DNA from 3 places in the Streptomyces sp. NPDC051664 genome. Region 1 is predicted to be linked to each of the others. Evidence: riboswitches for the same ligand, from Rfam matches in the RefSeq annotation. Region 1 holds a riboswitch; each other region holds the start of a gene.

Region 1 (5,040 bases):
GCTGGTCGAGGAAGCGCCGGAGCAGGTCGCCCCGCGGCTGCTGCTGGCCCGCGCCTACTACCACTCGGCCCGGCTCGGCAAGGCCGAGACGGAGCTGCGGGCCGTGCTGGAGCGCGACCCTGTGGAGCACTACGCACGGCTCATGCTCGGTCGCACGTTGGAGCGGCAGGGACGGCAGGCCGAGGCGACACCGCATCTGCGCATGGCTGCGGCGATGTCCGGGGACTTCTGGGACGACGAGGGCGACTCGGACGTCTGAGGCGGAGCGCCTTCGGTAGGGCTGCGGGCGTGTTCGGGGGGAGTCGGCCCTTACGCACGTCGCTACCCCCTCTTCGGTCGGCCAAAATTCCGATGCGTCGAGGCTTGCCGCCGTGATAGTCCGACGAGTCATGGAAGCTCTTGTGACAACGCGGCTCGTGCTCCACCCTCTGACCCCCGCAGAGGCGGAGTACGTAGTGGAAGGCCGTCCCGGGCCGGACGCCCTCTGGGCACCTGACTATCCCAACGACGGCGACCGGGCGGGCGCGCGGCACTTCCTGGAGCACTGCGCGGACACCGGCAATCCCGAGCCGTTCGGCGCGTACGAGATCCGCCTCCGCGAGGACGGGCACGCCATCGGCGGAGTCGGCTTCCATGGCGTCCCGGACGACCAGGGGCAGGTCACGATCGGCTACGGCCTGATACCGGCGATGCGCGGCAAGGGGTACGCCTCCGAGGCTCTGCGCGCGCTGCTGGAGTTCGCCCGTGCCGAGGGTGTCGCGTCGGTCAAGGGCGACGCCGACCTCGACAACGCCGCGTCCCAGCACGTCATGGCAGCGGCCGGGATGCGCTTCGTCGGGGAGGACGACCTGCTGAGGCACTACCGGATCGACTGGACGGCCGGATCGGCGGCCGAACGCGGGGACGGAGCGGCTGCGACGGACGGAGCCGCCGGGTCCGCACCTTCTCCCCAGGTCTCGGCTCGACGTCCGTCATGACGCCGGACACCCGGGCGGCTGGACCCCTACCACGACCGAACCCGCCAGGCAGCTCCTGGCGGGTTCGGTCGTAGTGGTGTTTCGGCCGGTCAGCCGGCAGCGGTGGCCGTGCGGGATACCGTGCCACCCTCCGCCGGGACCGGGTCCGGTCCCGGCACCAGCAGCCGTTCGGTCAGGTAGCCGAAGAACAGACCGAAAGTGGTCCAGAGCGTGGCCTGAACGGCGAGGGTGGCGAGGCGGAACTCCCACAACAGGCCGGCCGGGAAGTCCTTGCCGACCTCGTTGAACGAGGGCAGGAAGGCGTAGGCGAGCCCGATGACGAGGACGTAGGCGGCGGATGCGACGATCGTCGCGTTCCAGTTGCCCAGGCGAGGAGCCAGCCGCTTGCCGAGGATGACGGCCGCAATGGCGAGCAGCACACTGAGAGCGACCATGAGGAAGAACATGGCGGTGCGTTGGCCGATCGTGTCGGGGTTGCCGACGGCCGGCGGGTTGGCCGGGTATTTGAGGAACGGCACGACGTACACGGTCAGCAGGGCGCCGAACGCGATCAGTGCGGCCGTGGCCCGGGGGCCGAACCTGCCGATGCGGCCGAGGGCGTAGCAGAAGACGAGCGCGGCGATGCCGCCGACGGCCACGCCGAAGACGAGGACACCGGTGGCGAGGCCGGCCGTGGACTGCATGGCGCGGCTGACGAGTTCCTCGCCGCCGCCGTGGTCGTGGCTGTGCGCCTCTTCGAGGGCGATCGCCGCGTCGACCCGCGACTCTCCGAGGAAGTAGGCGACGGCAAGTGCGAGCGCGCCCGCGACCAGGCCGGCCAGCATTCCGCGGACCAGCAGGGCTCTGACAGATATGGAGTTCATGAGGGGTTCCCCTGGCTTGCTCGGTATGTCAGTGGCAGGGGAAACCGAGCAGGTGGCGACCGTCGTGGACCCACTCGTGGACACCCTCGCCGGAGATGACCGCAGTGGCGCCCTGCTCGGCGCCGACGAAGTACAGCAGAACGAGCATGAGAATGCCGAAGAAGACCGCCCATGGGGCGATGGCCTTCAGCGAGATGGGAGTGATGGCGGGTGATGCGACGGCGGCGGGGGCAGCAGTCTGTGCCATGGCAGAACCTCCTGGGGGAACACGCGTCCCGATCGTGGTGCCTGAGACGACAGTGCTGGGTCTGACTTCCCGTACGGATACGGGTTCACAGTGGCGCGACCGTGCCGGATTCTCACCGGACTTCCATCACACCGTCGTCATGTTCGTCGCGACCATACCGTCTGGGAGCACCCCGCCGCCATGGCACCATCTGCCCACCCCACAGCCCCGGATGCCATGGTGTGCTTACTGAAGAGGCCACAGTTCAGGGAGTTGACGCGGGTGTTCACGGTACGGGTGATGTTGATCTCACCGGCGCTCAACGCGGCGCTGCGCGAGGCCCGCTTCGACGGCGACACCCCGCTCGACGCGTCCGGCGTCCGGCGGGCGCGTGCGGCCGCGGCCGAGGTGCCGGCTGCCGACCGCCGGGTGCACGGCTCGGACGCGCGGTGCGCCGGGACCGCCGAGGCGTTGGGGCTGCGGTCCGAGCCCGAACCTGCCCTTCGCGGCTGGGACTTGGGTCGCTGGCGCGGACAACGGCTGGCGGAGGTGAGCCGGGACGAGCCGGAGGCGGTGTCGACCTGGCTGTCCGACCCCTCGGCCGCCCCGCACGACGGTGAGTCGCTGCTGGATCTGCATGCGCGGGTGGGCGGCTGGCTGGATTCGCTGCATGGGGAGGGCGCCGATGACGGCAGCGTGCTCGCCGTGGTCGAACCCGCTGCGGTGCGGGCCGCGATCGTGCATGCGCTGGGCCTTCCGCCGCAGGCGTTCTGGCGGCTGGACGTCGCTCCGCTGACACTGACCGAGCTCAGCGGCCGGTCCGGGCGTTGGAACCTGCGTTGCGGGCGGCCCCTGAGCACCGGAACGGACCAGAACACCCCAGCGCACGGAAGGTAGCCGGGTGAGCCGTCTCCGTGACGGACCGCGGTATCACGTACGCCCCCTCCACCATGCGTCACGACGGACTGCGCCTCCCCTGTCCCGGATGAAGGGCGGGCACCCGGGACCCGACTCCCCCACACCGAACTGCTCCCCTCCGCGGCGGACCCGGCCGCGAACCCTTCCGCCCAAGCAATGCTGACAAATCGTACGTAAAATGGCCAAGGCGATCGAGCCCACCTCCTCTTCGGAAGGGCGACCGACCATGACCGATCAGACGCAGCTGAGCCGGCCCGAGACCACCCGCCCATCCGAGTCCACGCACGGAGCAGGACCGCAGAGCGAAAACCGCCGAGAAAACCGCCGGACGGAACCCGGGGCACGAGGGCGTACCACGATCGCCGACGGCGTGGTGGCGAAGATCGCCGGGCTGGCGGCCCGGAGCGTGCCCGGAGTCCAGGGCATGGGCGGAGGCTTCATCCGCGGTATGGGGACCGCGCGGGAGCGAGTGCCCGGAGCGGGAGGTCGGTCCGTCACCGGCGGGGTCAAGGTCGAGGTCGGCGAGGTCCAGACCGCGGTCGACCTGTCGATCATCGTCGAATACGGCTTCCCGATCGTCGAGCTCGCGGGCGACATCCGGACCGAGGTGATCGCCGCCATCGAGCGGATGACCGGTCTGGAGGTCGTAGAGGTCGACATCACGGTTACCGACGTGAAGCTGCCCGACGAGGAAGAGGAGGAGCAGGTGCCGGAGAGGCGAGTCGTGTAGGGGTTCGCCGGACCGGATCGCACCTGGTCGAAGGGGGTGACCATCGGCCGTGTCGTCGGCCTGAAACCTCGGCTGTCTCCCGAGGTCCGTCGGATATCCGCCTGGTACAGGGCCACTGAGGCAGCCGCACATGACGGGGGTGGCTGACCTCGATCGGAGGACCAGATGTCCACAGGAATCATTGTTGCCATCGTCGTCGTGGTGGTGGTCCTTGTCGCCCTCGCGGTGATTGTCCGGCTCGCCATTCGGCGGCGGCATCTGCGGGAGCGCTTCGGGCCCGAGTACGAGCGCACTGTTGAAGCCGGTGACAGCCGCACGGCGGCCGAGCGTGATCTGCGCGACCGCGAGCAACGTCACGACGACCTCGATCTCAAGCCGCTGCCCTCGACCGCTCGTCAGCAGTACGCGCAGGAGTGGAACAGCGTGCAGGAGCACTTCGTGGACCGTCCGCAAGAGGCGGTCGGTGAGGCGGACCAGCTGGTGACCCGGCTCATGAAGGAACGCGGTTACCCGACCGAGGGCTATGAGCAGCAGGTGAAGGATCTGTCGGTCGAACACGGGCGCACGCTGGAGCATTACCGCGCCGCCCACGAAGTCAATGCACGAGCCGGTGGCCAGCAGACGACCACCGAGGAACTGCGGGGAGCGATGGTGCACTACCGCGCACTCTTCGACGACCTGCTCACCAACGGCGACAGGCCGGGGCAGCAACACACTTGACCCGGCGCCCGCGTATACCGGCGGGCCACGGATCGAGAGCCCGTCGAAACCCATTCGGACGAGGTGAACAAGCATGCAGCGCGAACACGGTGGAGCAGGCGACCACAGCAGCGCGACCGACGCGGGACTCAGCACCGAGGATCTCGCCCGGCCCCGGGACGACCGAGACGCAGATCGTGGAACACCGCCGGCAGCGGCGGCCGCTCCCCCGCCCACCGTGGGCGCCGCCGAGGGATCCCCGTCCACGGAGCAGGCCGTGGCGGGTACACCGCACGCTTCGGCGCCGGAGCAGGGCCAGGAGAACGAGCCGCTTCTCGGTCCCGAGGAAGCCGAGGCCTTCAAGGCCAAATGGCAGGCCGTCCAGACAGCCTTCGTCGACGATCCGCAGGACGCCGTCCGTACGGCCGACGCCTTGGTCGCCGAGGTCATGCAGACGCTGGCCCGGTCGTTCGCATCCCGCAAGGAAGGGCTCGAAAGCCAGTGGGGCCGGGGTGAGGAGGTCCTCACCGAGGATCTGCGCATAGCGCTTCAGCGCTACCGCTCGTTCTTCAACCGCCTGCTCAGCACCTGATCGCGGAGTGATCGGTTGCGATCCGGGCCACGGTC
Region 2 (5,040 bases), on a different contig from region 1:
GACGGCGCCCAGCAGCGTCGACTTGCCGACCCCCGAGGGGCCGACGAGCAGCACCAACTCGCCCTCGGGGACGATCAGATCGACCCCGGACAGGGTCGGGCGCGCCGCCCCCTCGTACTGCACCGAGACCTGCTCGAACCGGATCACTGGCGCTCCTCGGAGTTCGCGACGGCCGCAACGGGCGGTGCGGGCGCCACCACTGCGGGCAACAGCCCGATCAGCACCGCCGCCGCGGGCCACAGCGGGAACACCGGCGCCGCCAGCGGTACGACTCCGGGATGCAGCGCCTCCGTGTCGGCACTGCCCGCCCAGATCATCGCCGCCGCGACCACCGCACCCGACCCGGCCACCATCCAGGCCCTGGCCCCCCACCGGTCGGGCCGGTAGCGGGTGCGGACCGAGCGGGCACCGCCGAGCCGGAGCCCGGCCATCGCGGCGACGAGTCCGGCGAACAGCAGCGGCAGCCCGTACACCGCACCCTGTGAGGCCAGCAGAGCGTACGTGCCGGCGCAGACCCCCAGCAGCCCGCCGAGCGTGAGGACGTTCGTCGTGTGCCGGACGGCGCGCGGCACCTGGGCCGTACGCCCGTATCCGCGTGCGTCCATCGACGCCGCCACCGCCACCGACCGCTCCAGCGCGCCCTCCAGCACCGGCAGTCCGATCTGCAGGACGGCCTTGATGCCACCGGCCGGGCGGCCCCGCAGCCGCCGTGCGGTGCGCAGCCGCACCACATCGGCAACCATGTTCGGTGCGAACGTCATCGCGACGACGACCGCGACACCCGCCTCGTACAGGGCGCCCGGCAGCGACTTCAGCAGCCGGGCCGGGTTGGCGAGCGAGTTCGCCGCGCCGATGCAGATCAGCAGGGTGGCCAGCTTCGCCCCGTCGTACAGCGCGAAGAGCAGCTGTTCGGCGGTGACCCGGCCGCCGATCCTGACGCCCTGCGCCCAGTCGGGCAGCGGCACTTCGGGCAGGGTGAACACCGGGTGCGTACCGGGGATCGGCGAGCCGAGAAAGACGGAGAACAGCAGCCGCACGCCTACGACGAACAGCCCGATCCTGATGAACGCCCCGTACGAACGGGCCCACGGCGCATCCGTCCGGCGCGCCGCCACGACGTAACCGGCCACCCCCACCAGCAGCCCGAGCAGCAGTGGATTGCTGGTCCGGGAGGCGGCGGTGGCCAGCCCGAGCGCCCACAGCCACCAGGCCCCGGCGGGCAGGGCGTTGCTGCGGGTCGCCTCGAGGGCACGCAGGGCAGGGACCTGCCGGGCCGTGCCGGCGGAGACGGTCATCCGCGGCGGCGGCGGGCCTGCACGACCGCGGCGACGCCGAGCAGAAGGACGGCGGCGACACCGGCGAGCATCCCGGCGGACGGACCGCCGCGGCCACTCCCCGGGTGGGCGGAGGCGGACGGGCTCGCGGGCGCCTGCGACGTAGTGTCGGCGTGCCCGGTGCCGGAGACCTGCTCACCGCAGCCCGAGGCCGGATAGCCGGAGATCGCGCAGAGCAGTGCCTCACTGCTGTAGCGCAGCGGCTTGGCCACGGAGGCGAGGGCCTCCGCGGCGCTCGCGTCCTCGGCGACCTGCGCGCACGCGGTACGCGGCGCGGGCGGCGTCTCCCCGTCAGGGGCGTCCGCCGCCGTGCCGGGGTCGATGACGAGCGCGACCCGCTTGGTGCCGTCCTTGGCGGGGGTGTCCGCACAGATCGCCGCGAAGTCGGGGGCGCGGCGCGGCTTCGCCGAGTCCTGGGAGTCCTCGCTCACCGAGAACCGGAAGCCCTGCACCGCACCGTCGTCGGGCCGGACCAGCGACGGGCCCTGGGTGGCATACGTCCAGCCCGTCCCCTTGCCCTCCCAGAACGACCAATAGCGGTAGCCGGCCGCGTGGGCGGTGCCCGCGCCGAACAGGGTCAGGACGGCGCCGAGAACGAGCAGCAGGGCGCCCGCCGCCGGCCACCCGGATCGATTCCCCGCCCGGTTCACAGCTGCGGGCTCTTCCGGCGGCTGCTGATGAGGAAGCCGACACCGGCACCGGCGGCGAGACCGATACCGACGAGCCACCACACGCCGAGACCGGCGTCGTCGCTGGTGCCGTCCTGCGCCGCGTAGTCGCTGGTGGCCGGCGAGGGTGTGTGGACGGCGGCCGGCTTCGGTCCGGTCGCGTTCAGCCGCTCGACCAGGTCGACACCGCCGAAGTCGCGGGCATCGGCGCCGGACGTGTGCGCGGCCACGACCAACTGGGCGTAGGCGGCGGGGCCGTTCTGGGCCGCCCAGGGCGCGGCGTGCTTCTTCAGCCAGCCGAGCGCGTCGGCCGCTTTGTCCTGGTGGCCCGCGGCGGCCAGGGCGACGACCGCGTCCGCGGTGTTGCCGAAGTCGGGCTGCTCGGTGGTGTCGGTGGCGCCCGGCATCGGCGGCTGGTTGAGGTGGCCGGTCTTCGCGAGGGCACCCGCGAGATAGTGCGCGCCGTTCTGGGCGGCCTGCTCGGGCTTGACGACGGCGCCCTTGTGGCAGGTGGGCGCCTTGTCCTCGGACGCGGAATTGTTCCAGGCGGCCAGCCCCTTGCCCATGGAACCGAGCACACCGGCAGCGGTGGCGTCCGCGTTGGCGGCGAGCTTGCCGGCCTTGTCGGGCTGGTACGCGAACGCCCCGCCGTCCTTGCCGCCGCACGGGATCGCCAGCTCGAGCAGCGCGTCGTACGGCGTTTTGCCGCCCTCGGTCGTCACATCGCCGAGCCGCTGGCCCCGCTTGGCCAGGGCGCCGATCACGATCGAGGTGGAGTTGGCGTCGCTGGGCGAGCCCGGGTTGTAACCCCAGCCGCCGTCCTCGTTCTGAACGGACTTCAGCCAGGCGACCCCGTTGTCGACGGCATCGCCGTGCCCGCCGACCTCGGCGAGCGCCTGGACCGCGGCGGCGGTGGCGTTGGTGTCCGTCATGGTCTTCGCGTCGCACGGCTTGCTGACATCCGCGCGGTACGAGGCGTAGGCGCCGCTGTCACACTGCTGGGCGACCAGCCAGTCGACGGCCGCGGCCGCGGGGGTGACCCCTTCGAGCCGCTGGGCGATGAAGGCCAGCGACTGCCTCCAGACCCCGTCGTACGTCGGGTCCTTGGTGCCGTACAGCCCGGACGGCAGCGCGACGGACGGGGTGGGCGACGGAGACGGCGCCGCCACCGCGGCCGGGGCAGCGGCCGCACAGAGCACGGTGGCGGTGGCGGCGAGCGTTGCTGCGGTGCGGCGAACGGTCATGGTGGGCTGGGCCTCTCCTGCGGTGGGAACCGGGCACAGGCACACTCAGGCACCAGGCTCCGGCCCCGTATGCCTCGACGGTGCCGGTCACCGGGGTTCCGGTGACGCGAGCCGGTCACGACCGCGGACAGGGCATTCCGACTCACCGCTGTGTCAGCGGCTCACGGTTGCGTGGTCAGTGCCGGATTCGCACCGGCTTCCCCCTGAACGGGCATGATGACGACGCCCACACTCTACCGGGGCGTAGCCCGCCCCTTCGGGCGGAGGGGCGCCCGGGACGGCGACGTACGTCACCCGTGGGGCCGGGTCGGGACGGAGCGGAGCGGTGGGAGAGGAGGTCGGTCCCTGATGACGACCAGTGCCTCATCGCGAACCGTGGCCATGGTGTGGCCTCGTCGCGTTCAGGTGGAGGAGCGGCTCGGTGTCGGAAGGCCGTCGGCGAACCCCCTCACACCGCGATGTACGTCATCGGATCGCTCCCTGTCATCGCCTCCGCGCGCCCCAGCTTCACCAGTCGGCGGACGTGGGCCTCGGCCTCCGAGACCGCGATGTTCCGTGAGCCGTGCGGGATCTGTTCCCACGGCCGGTTCCACTCCATCCGCTCGGCCAGCTGCCACGGCGTCAACGGGGTGGCCAGCAGTGCGAGCAGGCCGGTCAGCCGCTCCTCGTGGTGGTCGAGGAGTTCCTGTACGCGCCGGGCCGCGTCCGGGAACGCGTGCTGGTGGGCGGGCAGCACCTCGGCGACCCCCAGCCGGCCGATGCGCTCCAGCGAGTCGAGGTAGTCGCCCAGTGGGTCGGTGACCGTCGCGTCGTCCGGGTCCTCGTACAGCCCGATGTGCGGGCTGATCCCGGGCAGCAGATGGTCGCCGGAGAAGAGCCGGCCGCGGCCGGGCAGGTTCGCCGGGTGGTCCTCCTCCAGATGCAGGCAGACATGGCCGGGGGTGTGGCCCGGCGTCCAGACCGCCCGGAGCCGGCGGCCCGCCAGGTCGAGCAGCTCGCCGGGGACGATCTCGCGGTCCGGGAGGGCGGCGCGCAGGCCGGGCAGGGTGCGCATCCGGCCGGCGGCGCGGGCGGCGCGCAGGGGGGCGAGGTGGTCCTCGGGGGCGCCGACCGCGGTGAGTTTCACCGCCAGGTAGGTCAGCCAGGTGCCCGGTTCGGACTCGCGGGTGCGGCGCACGATCGCGGTGTCCGCGGCGTGCATCGCGATCCAGGCCCCGGATGATTCGCGGACCTGGCCGGAGAGGCCGTGGTGGTCGGGGTGGTGGTGGGTGATGACCACGCCATGGATGTCGGTGATGCCGACTCCGATGGCGGTGAGGCCCGCGACCAGGGTGTCCCAGGCCTCCGGGTCGTCCCAGCCGGTGTCGATCAGGACCGGGCCGCGGCCGGTGTCCAGGACGTGTACCAGGGTGTGGCCGAGCGGGTTGTCCGGGATGGGGACCTTGATGGACCACACGCCGCCACCGTGCTCGGTCACCTGTGTCATGTGGTCCCCATCTCTCGTCCCGTCATGCGGCCGTGCTGCGCCGCATCCACTGTAACGAGAACTCGTTCCAGTAGTAGCCCTGGTCGACTATTCCTCCGAGGTCGATCGCCGTCGGATCCGTGGACTCCTGGAACTGGAACTGGTATCAGTTCTGACACGGAGTCAGGTATGGAGTCAGGTGCGGAGTCGGTACGTGCCGGGTCGCGGGAGGCAGCAGCCATGACCGAGCTTGTCGAACACGGAAAACTGTTCATCGGCGGGGAGTTGGTCGATCCGCTCGGCCAGGATGTCATCGAGGTGATATCGCC
Region 3 (5,040 bases), on a different contig from region 1:
CGCAGGGTCAGTTCGAAGCCCGGGTCGAGCAGATTCTTCTCGGTGGTGCTCATTACTGGCAGGCCTCGCAGGACTCGGGGTTTTCGAGGGAGCAGGCGATCGCGTCCGCGTCGGGAGCCGCCGCCTGCTGCACGGGAATGGGGACGGCGGCCGCGGCCTGGCCCGATGCCGCGCGCGCGATCCGGGTCGCCGGGCGCGAGCGCAGGTAGTACGTCGTCTTCAGCCCCTGCTTCCAGGCGTACGCGTACATCGAGGAGAGCTTGCCGATCGTCGGCGTCTCCAGGAACAGGTTCAGCGACTGGCTCTGGTCGAGGAACGGCGTACGCGCCGCCGCCATGTCGATCAGTCCGCGCTGCGGGATCTCCCACGCCGTGCGGTACAACGCCCGCACGTCCTCCGGGATCCAGGCGAACCCCTGCACCGAGCCGCTCGCCTCGCGCAGCGCCTCACGGGTCCGTGCGTCCCACACGCCGAGCTTCTTCAGCTCATCCACCAGATAGGCGTTGACCTGGAGGAACTCGCCGCTGAGCGTCTCGCGCTTGAAGAGGTTGGAGACCTGCGGCTCGATGCACTCATACACCCCGGCGATCGAGGCGATCGTGGCGGTCGGTGCGATGGCCAGCAGCAGCGAGTTGCGCATACCGGTCTTCGCGATCCGGGCGCGCAGCGTGTCCCAGCGCTCCGGCCAGGTCAGCTCGGTGGCGTAGTGGTCGGGGTGCAGCACACCGCGGGCGGCGCGCGTCTCGGACCAGGCGGGCAGCGGACCGGACCGCTCGGCGAGGTCGCAGGACGCCTCGTACGCGGCGAGCATGATCCGCTCGGAGATCTTCGTGGAGAGTGCGCGGGCCTCGGGGGAGTCGAACGGCAGCCGCAGCTGGAAGAAGACGTCCTGGAGCCCCATCGCGCCCAGGCCCACCGGGCGCCAGCGGGCGTTGGACCGGCCGGCCTGCTCGGTCGGGTAGAAGTTGATGTCGACGACCCGGTCGAGGAACGTCACGGCGGTACGGACGGTGGAGTCCAGCCGCTCCCAGTCGATCTCACCGTCGGCCACGAACGCCCCGAGATTGACCGAACCGAGGTTGCAGACGGCCGTCTCGCCGTCGTCGGTGACTTCGAGGATCTCGGTGCACAGGTTCGACGAGTGGACGACGCGGCCCGGCTCGGCGGTCTGGTTCGCGGTCCGGTTGGAGGCGTCCTTGAAGGTCATCCAGCCCTGGCCGGTCTGCGCGAGGGTCCGCATCATCCGGCCGTACAGCTCACGCGCCGGCATCGACTTGCGGGCCAGGCCCTTGGCCTCGGCAGCCCGGTACGCGGTGTCGAACTCGTCGCCCCACAGGTCGACCAGCTCGGGCACGTCGGCGGGCGAGAACAGCGACCAGTCGCCGTCCGTGTCGACCCGGCGCATGAACTCGTCCGGGATCCAGTGCGCCAGGTTGAGGTTGTGCGTACGCCGCTGGTCCTCACCGGTGTTGTCGCGCAGCTCCAGGAACTCCTCGATGTCCGCGTGCCACGTCTCCAGGTAGACGGCGGCGGCGCCCTTGCGGCGGCCGCCCTGGTTCACCGCGGCGACCGAGGCGTCGAGTGTCTTCAGGAACGGCACGATGCCGTTGGAGTGCCCGTTGGTGCCGCGGATCAGTGAACCGCGGGCGCGGATCCGGGAGTAGGAGAGGCCGATGCCGCCCGCGTGCTTGGAGAGCCGTGCCACCTGGTGGTAGCGGTCGTAGATCGAGTCGAGCTCGTCCAGCGGCGAGTCCAGCAGATAGCAGGAGGACATCTGCGGGTGCCGGGTGCCGGAGTTGAAGAGTGTGGGGGAGGAAGGGAGGTAGTCGAGGCGGCTCATCAGGCCGTACAGCGAGGCGACCTCGTCCAGTGCGTGCGCCGAGTCGTCCTCGGCGAGACCGGCCGCGACCCGCAGCATGAAGTGCTGCGGCGTCTCGACGACCTGACGGGTGTGCGGGTGGCGCAGCAGATAGCGGCTGTGCAGCGTCCGCAGTCCGAAGTAGCCGAACCGGTCGTCGGCGCCGTCGGCGAGCGACTGCTCGACCAGCGCGTCGAGCCGGGCCGCGTGGAGCGCCACGAACGCGGCCGTGCGGTCCGCGATCAGACCCTCGCGGTGGCCGACGGCGACCGAGGCGGAGAAGGACACCGCGCCCTGACCGGCCGCCTCGTCCGCGATGTTGCGGGTGAGGAGGCGGGCGGCGAGCCGGGAGTACGCGGGGTCCTCGGAGATCAGACCCGCGGCGGCCTCGGTGGCCAGCGAACGCAGCTCTGCCTCGTCCGACCGGGCGTTGCGGCCGCGCAGCGCGGCGGCGGCGACGCGACCGGGGTCGGTGTCGGGCAGATCGACGGTGAGGTCGGTCAGGGTCCGCAGCAGTGCGGTCCCGGGTCCGTCGTTCGTGGTTCCCGTGGACTCGGCGACTGAAGCCGGATCGGCTGGCGCGATGGTCATGTGGTGCTCTCCCTCGCTCGGCTCGGGGCCGGGCGGGGAGCGGGGGCAGCCGGGCAGAGGCGTGCCCAGGAAAGGGGGCAGCACTCCGTGCGGCGTCCACCGGCCCATCCGCGAGGCCCGGACGTCTGGGCGTCCGGATCGGTCGAGCCGGACGCGCTGTCGGCAGGTCCTCGGACTTACAGGGTGCGCAAAAGTACACCGATCACACCGTTGCGGGACAGTTCCGGATTCACACCGGATTTCCCTGCGGCGACAGCGAGCACGAGCATACATGTGGGGGCCGCCCGTTGAGGCAGCCCCCACATGTTGTGTCGCTCGGGTTTCACAGGGTGAGGCTGTAGGTAAGCAGTTGGAGGCCTGGAATGGGGTACCAGTCGCGCTCCGGAGTCCGTACGAAGCCCAGGCGGCGGTAGATCCGGTGGGCGGCGAGCATGGTCGACTGCGTCGACAGGACGAGCCGCGCGACGCCGTCAGTACCCCGTGCGCGGTCGATACAGGCCCGTACGAGCGCCTCGCCCGCCCCGAGGCCACGCGCCTCCCGGGCGACGGCGAGCATCCGGAATTCGGCCTCGTCGGGGCCGGCGATGTCGGCCCACGGGTTGCCGGGCGGTGCGTATGTCACGCCGCCCAGTACCCGGCCGTCGGCACCGACCGCGACGAGCACGTCGGCCTCGGCGGCGCGGCGAGGCACGTCGCGGAGTTGTTCGAGATACGGGTCGTCGGCACCGAGGTCGAGCAGGCCGTCGTCGAGGTACGCGTATGCGGTGATCTCGCCGAGGAGGGGGAGTTCGGTGGGGTCGACGGGCCTGATCGATATGTCCATGGCGGAAGTGTGCCGTACGGGGGTGGGGCCCGGGGCAGCTGCCCGGGTGCGCCAGGGGTGCCGCTCCTGTCCGAAACCTGTGTGGCCCGGCCGGCGACGGATCCTTCCTCCGTCGTCGGCCGGGCCACATTTTTGACTGGCGTGCAGGCCTAGGGTCTCTTGTTCGGATCATGCCGGGCTAGCAGGGCCCGGCACGCACATCAGCCGCTCCCTCATCCGGCCTGATCCGAACGAAAGACCCTAGTTGGTCGACGGGCTCGTGTCGGGGGAGGCGGCCGGCTCAGGCCTGGCCAACGGGAGTTCGACCTTCACGCCCGGGTCGCCCGCGTCCGCCGTGTAGTCGGCCGGTGACGTCTCGTCGATCCCGGCCGGGGCCTTCACCGCGTTCAGGACGAACGTCAGCACCACCGTCACCACCACGTTCAGCACGAACGCAGTGAGGCCGATGTAGCCGATCTCGCCGATCCCCGGGATCTCCTTCGAGGAGCCGCCGAAGTGCGCCTGGGTCGGGCTCGCCACCCCGTACGCGGCGAGCGTGCCGTAGACCATGCCGACCGCCCAGCCGGCGAGCAGCGCCCAGCGGTGGAACCACCGGGTGAACAGGCCGCCGACCAGCGCCGGGAACGTCTGCAGGATCCAGATCCCGCCCAGCAGCTGGAAGTTGATCGCGACCGTCTTGTCCATCGTGAGGACGAAGACGAGCGCACCGACCTTCACCAGCAGCGACACCAGCTTGGAGACCTTCGTCTCCTGGGCCGGGGTCGCGTCGGGCTTCAGGAAGTCCTTGTAGATGTTCCGGGTGAAGAGGTTGGCTGCGGCGATCGACATGATTGCGGCGGGCACCAGCGCGCCGATACCGATCGCGGCGAACGCAACCCCGGCGAACCAGTCGGGGAACATGTTCTCGAACAGCTGCGGGATCGCCAGCTGCCCGTTCTGCACCTTGACCCCGGCGGCGATCGCCATGAAGCCGAGCAGCGCCAGCAGGCCCAGCATCAGCGAGTACAGCGGCAGGATGGTGGTGTTGCGCCGGATCACGTCACGGCTGCGGCTGGAGAGCGTCGCCGTGATCGAGTGCGGGTACATGAAGAGCGCGAGCGCCGAACCCAGGGCCAGAGTGGCGTAGCCCCATTGGCCCGTCTCGCCCGGTGCGAGCGCTCCGCGCGGGGCGCCGGTTGCCGGGTTCTTCTGCGAGAACGCCTCGCCGGCCTTGGCGAAGATGTCGTCGAAACCGCCCAGCTTGATCGGGATGTAGATGATCGCCACCGCGATGACCAGGTAGATCAGGCCGTCCTTGACGAACGCGATCAGCGCGGGGGCCCGCAGCCCGGAGGAGTACGTGTACGCGGCGAGCACCGCGAACGCGATCAGCAGCGGCAGGTCCTTGACGAACCAGTGCGTGGTCTCGCCGCCGCCGACGCCCATCACGTCCAGCACCGCCTGGATGCCGACGAGCTGGAGCGCGATGTACGGCATCGTGGCGAGGATGCCGGTGACGGCGACCGCCAGCGAGAGCCCCTTCGATCCGAAGCGGCCGCGGACGAAGTCCGAGGTGGTGACGTACCCGTGCTTGTGCGACACCGACCACAGCCGCGGCAGGAAGGTGAAGATCAGCGGGTACACGAGGATGGTGTACGGGACCGCGAAGAAGCCGGCCGCGCCCGCCGCGTAGATCGCGGCAGGGACGGCGACGAAGGTGTACGCGGTGTACAGGTCGCCGCCGAGCAGGAACCAGGTGACCCAGGTGCCGAACGACCGTCCGCCCAGC

Evidence for each region. A riboswitch is a leader RNA that binds a small molecule or an ion and turns the genes downstream of it on or off. The one in region 1 is predicted to bind cobalamin.
Region 2: linked by a shared signal. The riboswitch ahead of ACIA8E_RS08235 (prenyltransferase/squalene oxidase repeat-containing protein) and the one ahead of ACIA8E_RS12650 (CbtB domain-containing protein) in region 1 are both predicted to bind cobalamin.
Region 3: linked by a shared signal. The riboswitch ahead of ACIA8E_RS02190 (ribonucleoside-diphosphate reductase subunit alpha) and the one ahead of ACIA8E_RS12650 (CbtB domain-containing protein) in region 1 are both predicted to bind cobalamin.

What each region holds. Positions count from the first base shown of each region.
Region 1 is NZ_JBITCU010000005.1:287,733-292,772, reverse strand. Features, by position in the region: gene ACIA8E_RS12665 (tetratricopeptide repeat protein) at 1-259, shown strand, start outside; gene ACIA8E_RS12660 (GNAT family N-acetyltransferase) at 390-977, shown strand; gene ACIA8E_RS12655 (CbtA family protein) at 1,067-1,840, opposite strand; gene ACIA8E_RS12650 (CbtB domain-containing protein) at 1,869-2,087, opposite strand; adenosylcobalamin (AdoCbl) riboswitch at 2,091-2,239, opposite strand; gene ACIA8E_RS12645 (histidine phosphatase family protein) at 2,367-2,963, shown strand; gene ACIA8E_RS12640 (Asp23/Gls24 family envelope stress response protein) at 3,211-3,714, shown strand; gene ACIA8E_RS12635 (hypothetical protein) at 3,880-4,434, shown strand; gene ACIA8E_RS12630 (hypothetical protein) at 4,508-5,005, shown strand.
Region 2 is NZ_JBITCU010000003.1:424,410-429,449, forward strand. Features, by position in the region: gene ACIA8E_RS08220 (ABC transporter ATP-binding protein) at 1-147, opposite strand, end outside; gene ACIA8E_RS08225 (energy-coupling factor transporter transmembrane component T) at 144-1,295, opposite strand; gene ACIA8E_RS08230 (SCO2322 family protein) at 1,292-1,984, opposite strand; gene ACIA8E_RS08235 (prenyltransferase/squalene oxidase repeat-containing protein) at 1,981-3,246, opposite strand; cobalamin riboswitch at 3,356-3,490, opposite strand; gene ACIA8E_RS08240 (MBL fold metallo-hydrolase) at 3,695-4,732, opposite strand; gene ACIA8E_RS08245 (aldehyde dehydrogenase) at 4,952-5,040, shown strand, end outside.
Region 3 is NZ_JBITCU010000001.1:485,089-490,128, reverse strand. Features, by position in the region: gene ACIA8E_RS02195 (ribonucleotide-diphosphate reductase subunit beta) at 1-53, opposite strand, end outside; gene ACIA8E_RS02190 (ribonucleoside-diphosphate reductase subunit alpha) at 53-2,449, opposite strand; cobalamin riboswitch at 2,593-2,731, opposite strand; gene ACIA8E_RS02185 (GNAT family N-acetyltransferase) at 2,772-3,272, opposite strand; gene mctP (monocarboxylate uptake permease MctP) at 3,513-5,040, opposite strand, start outside.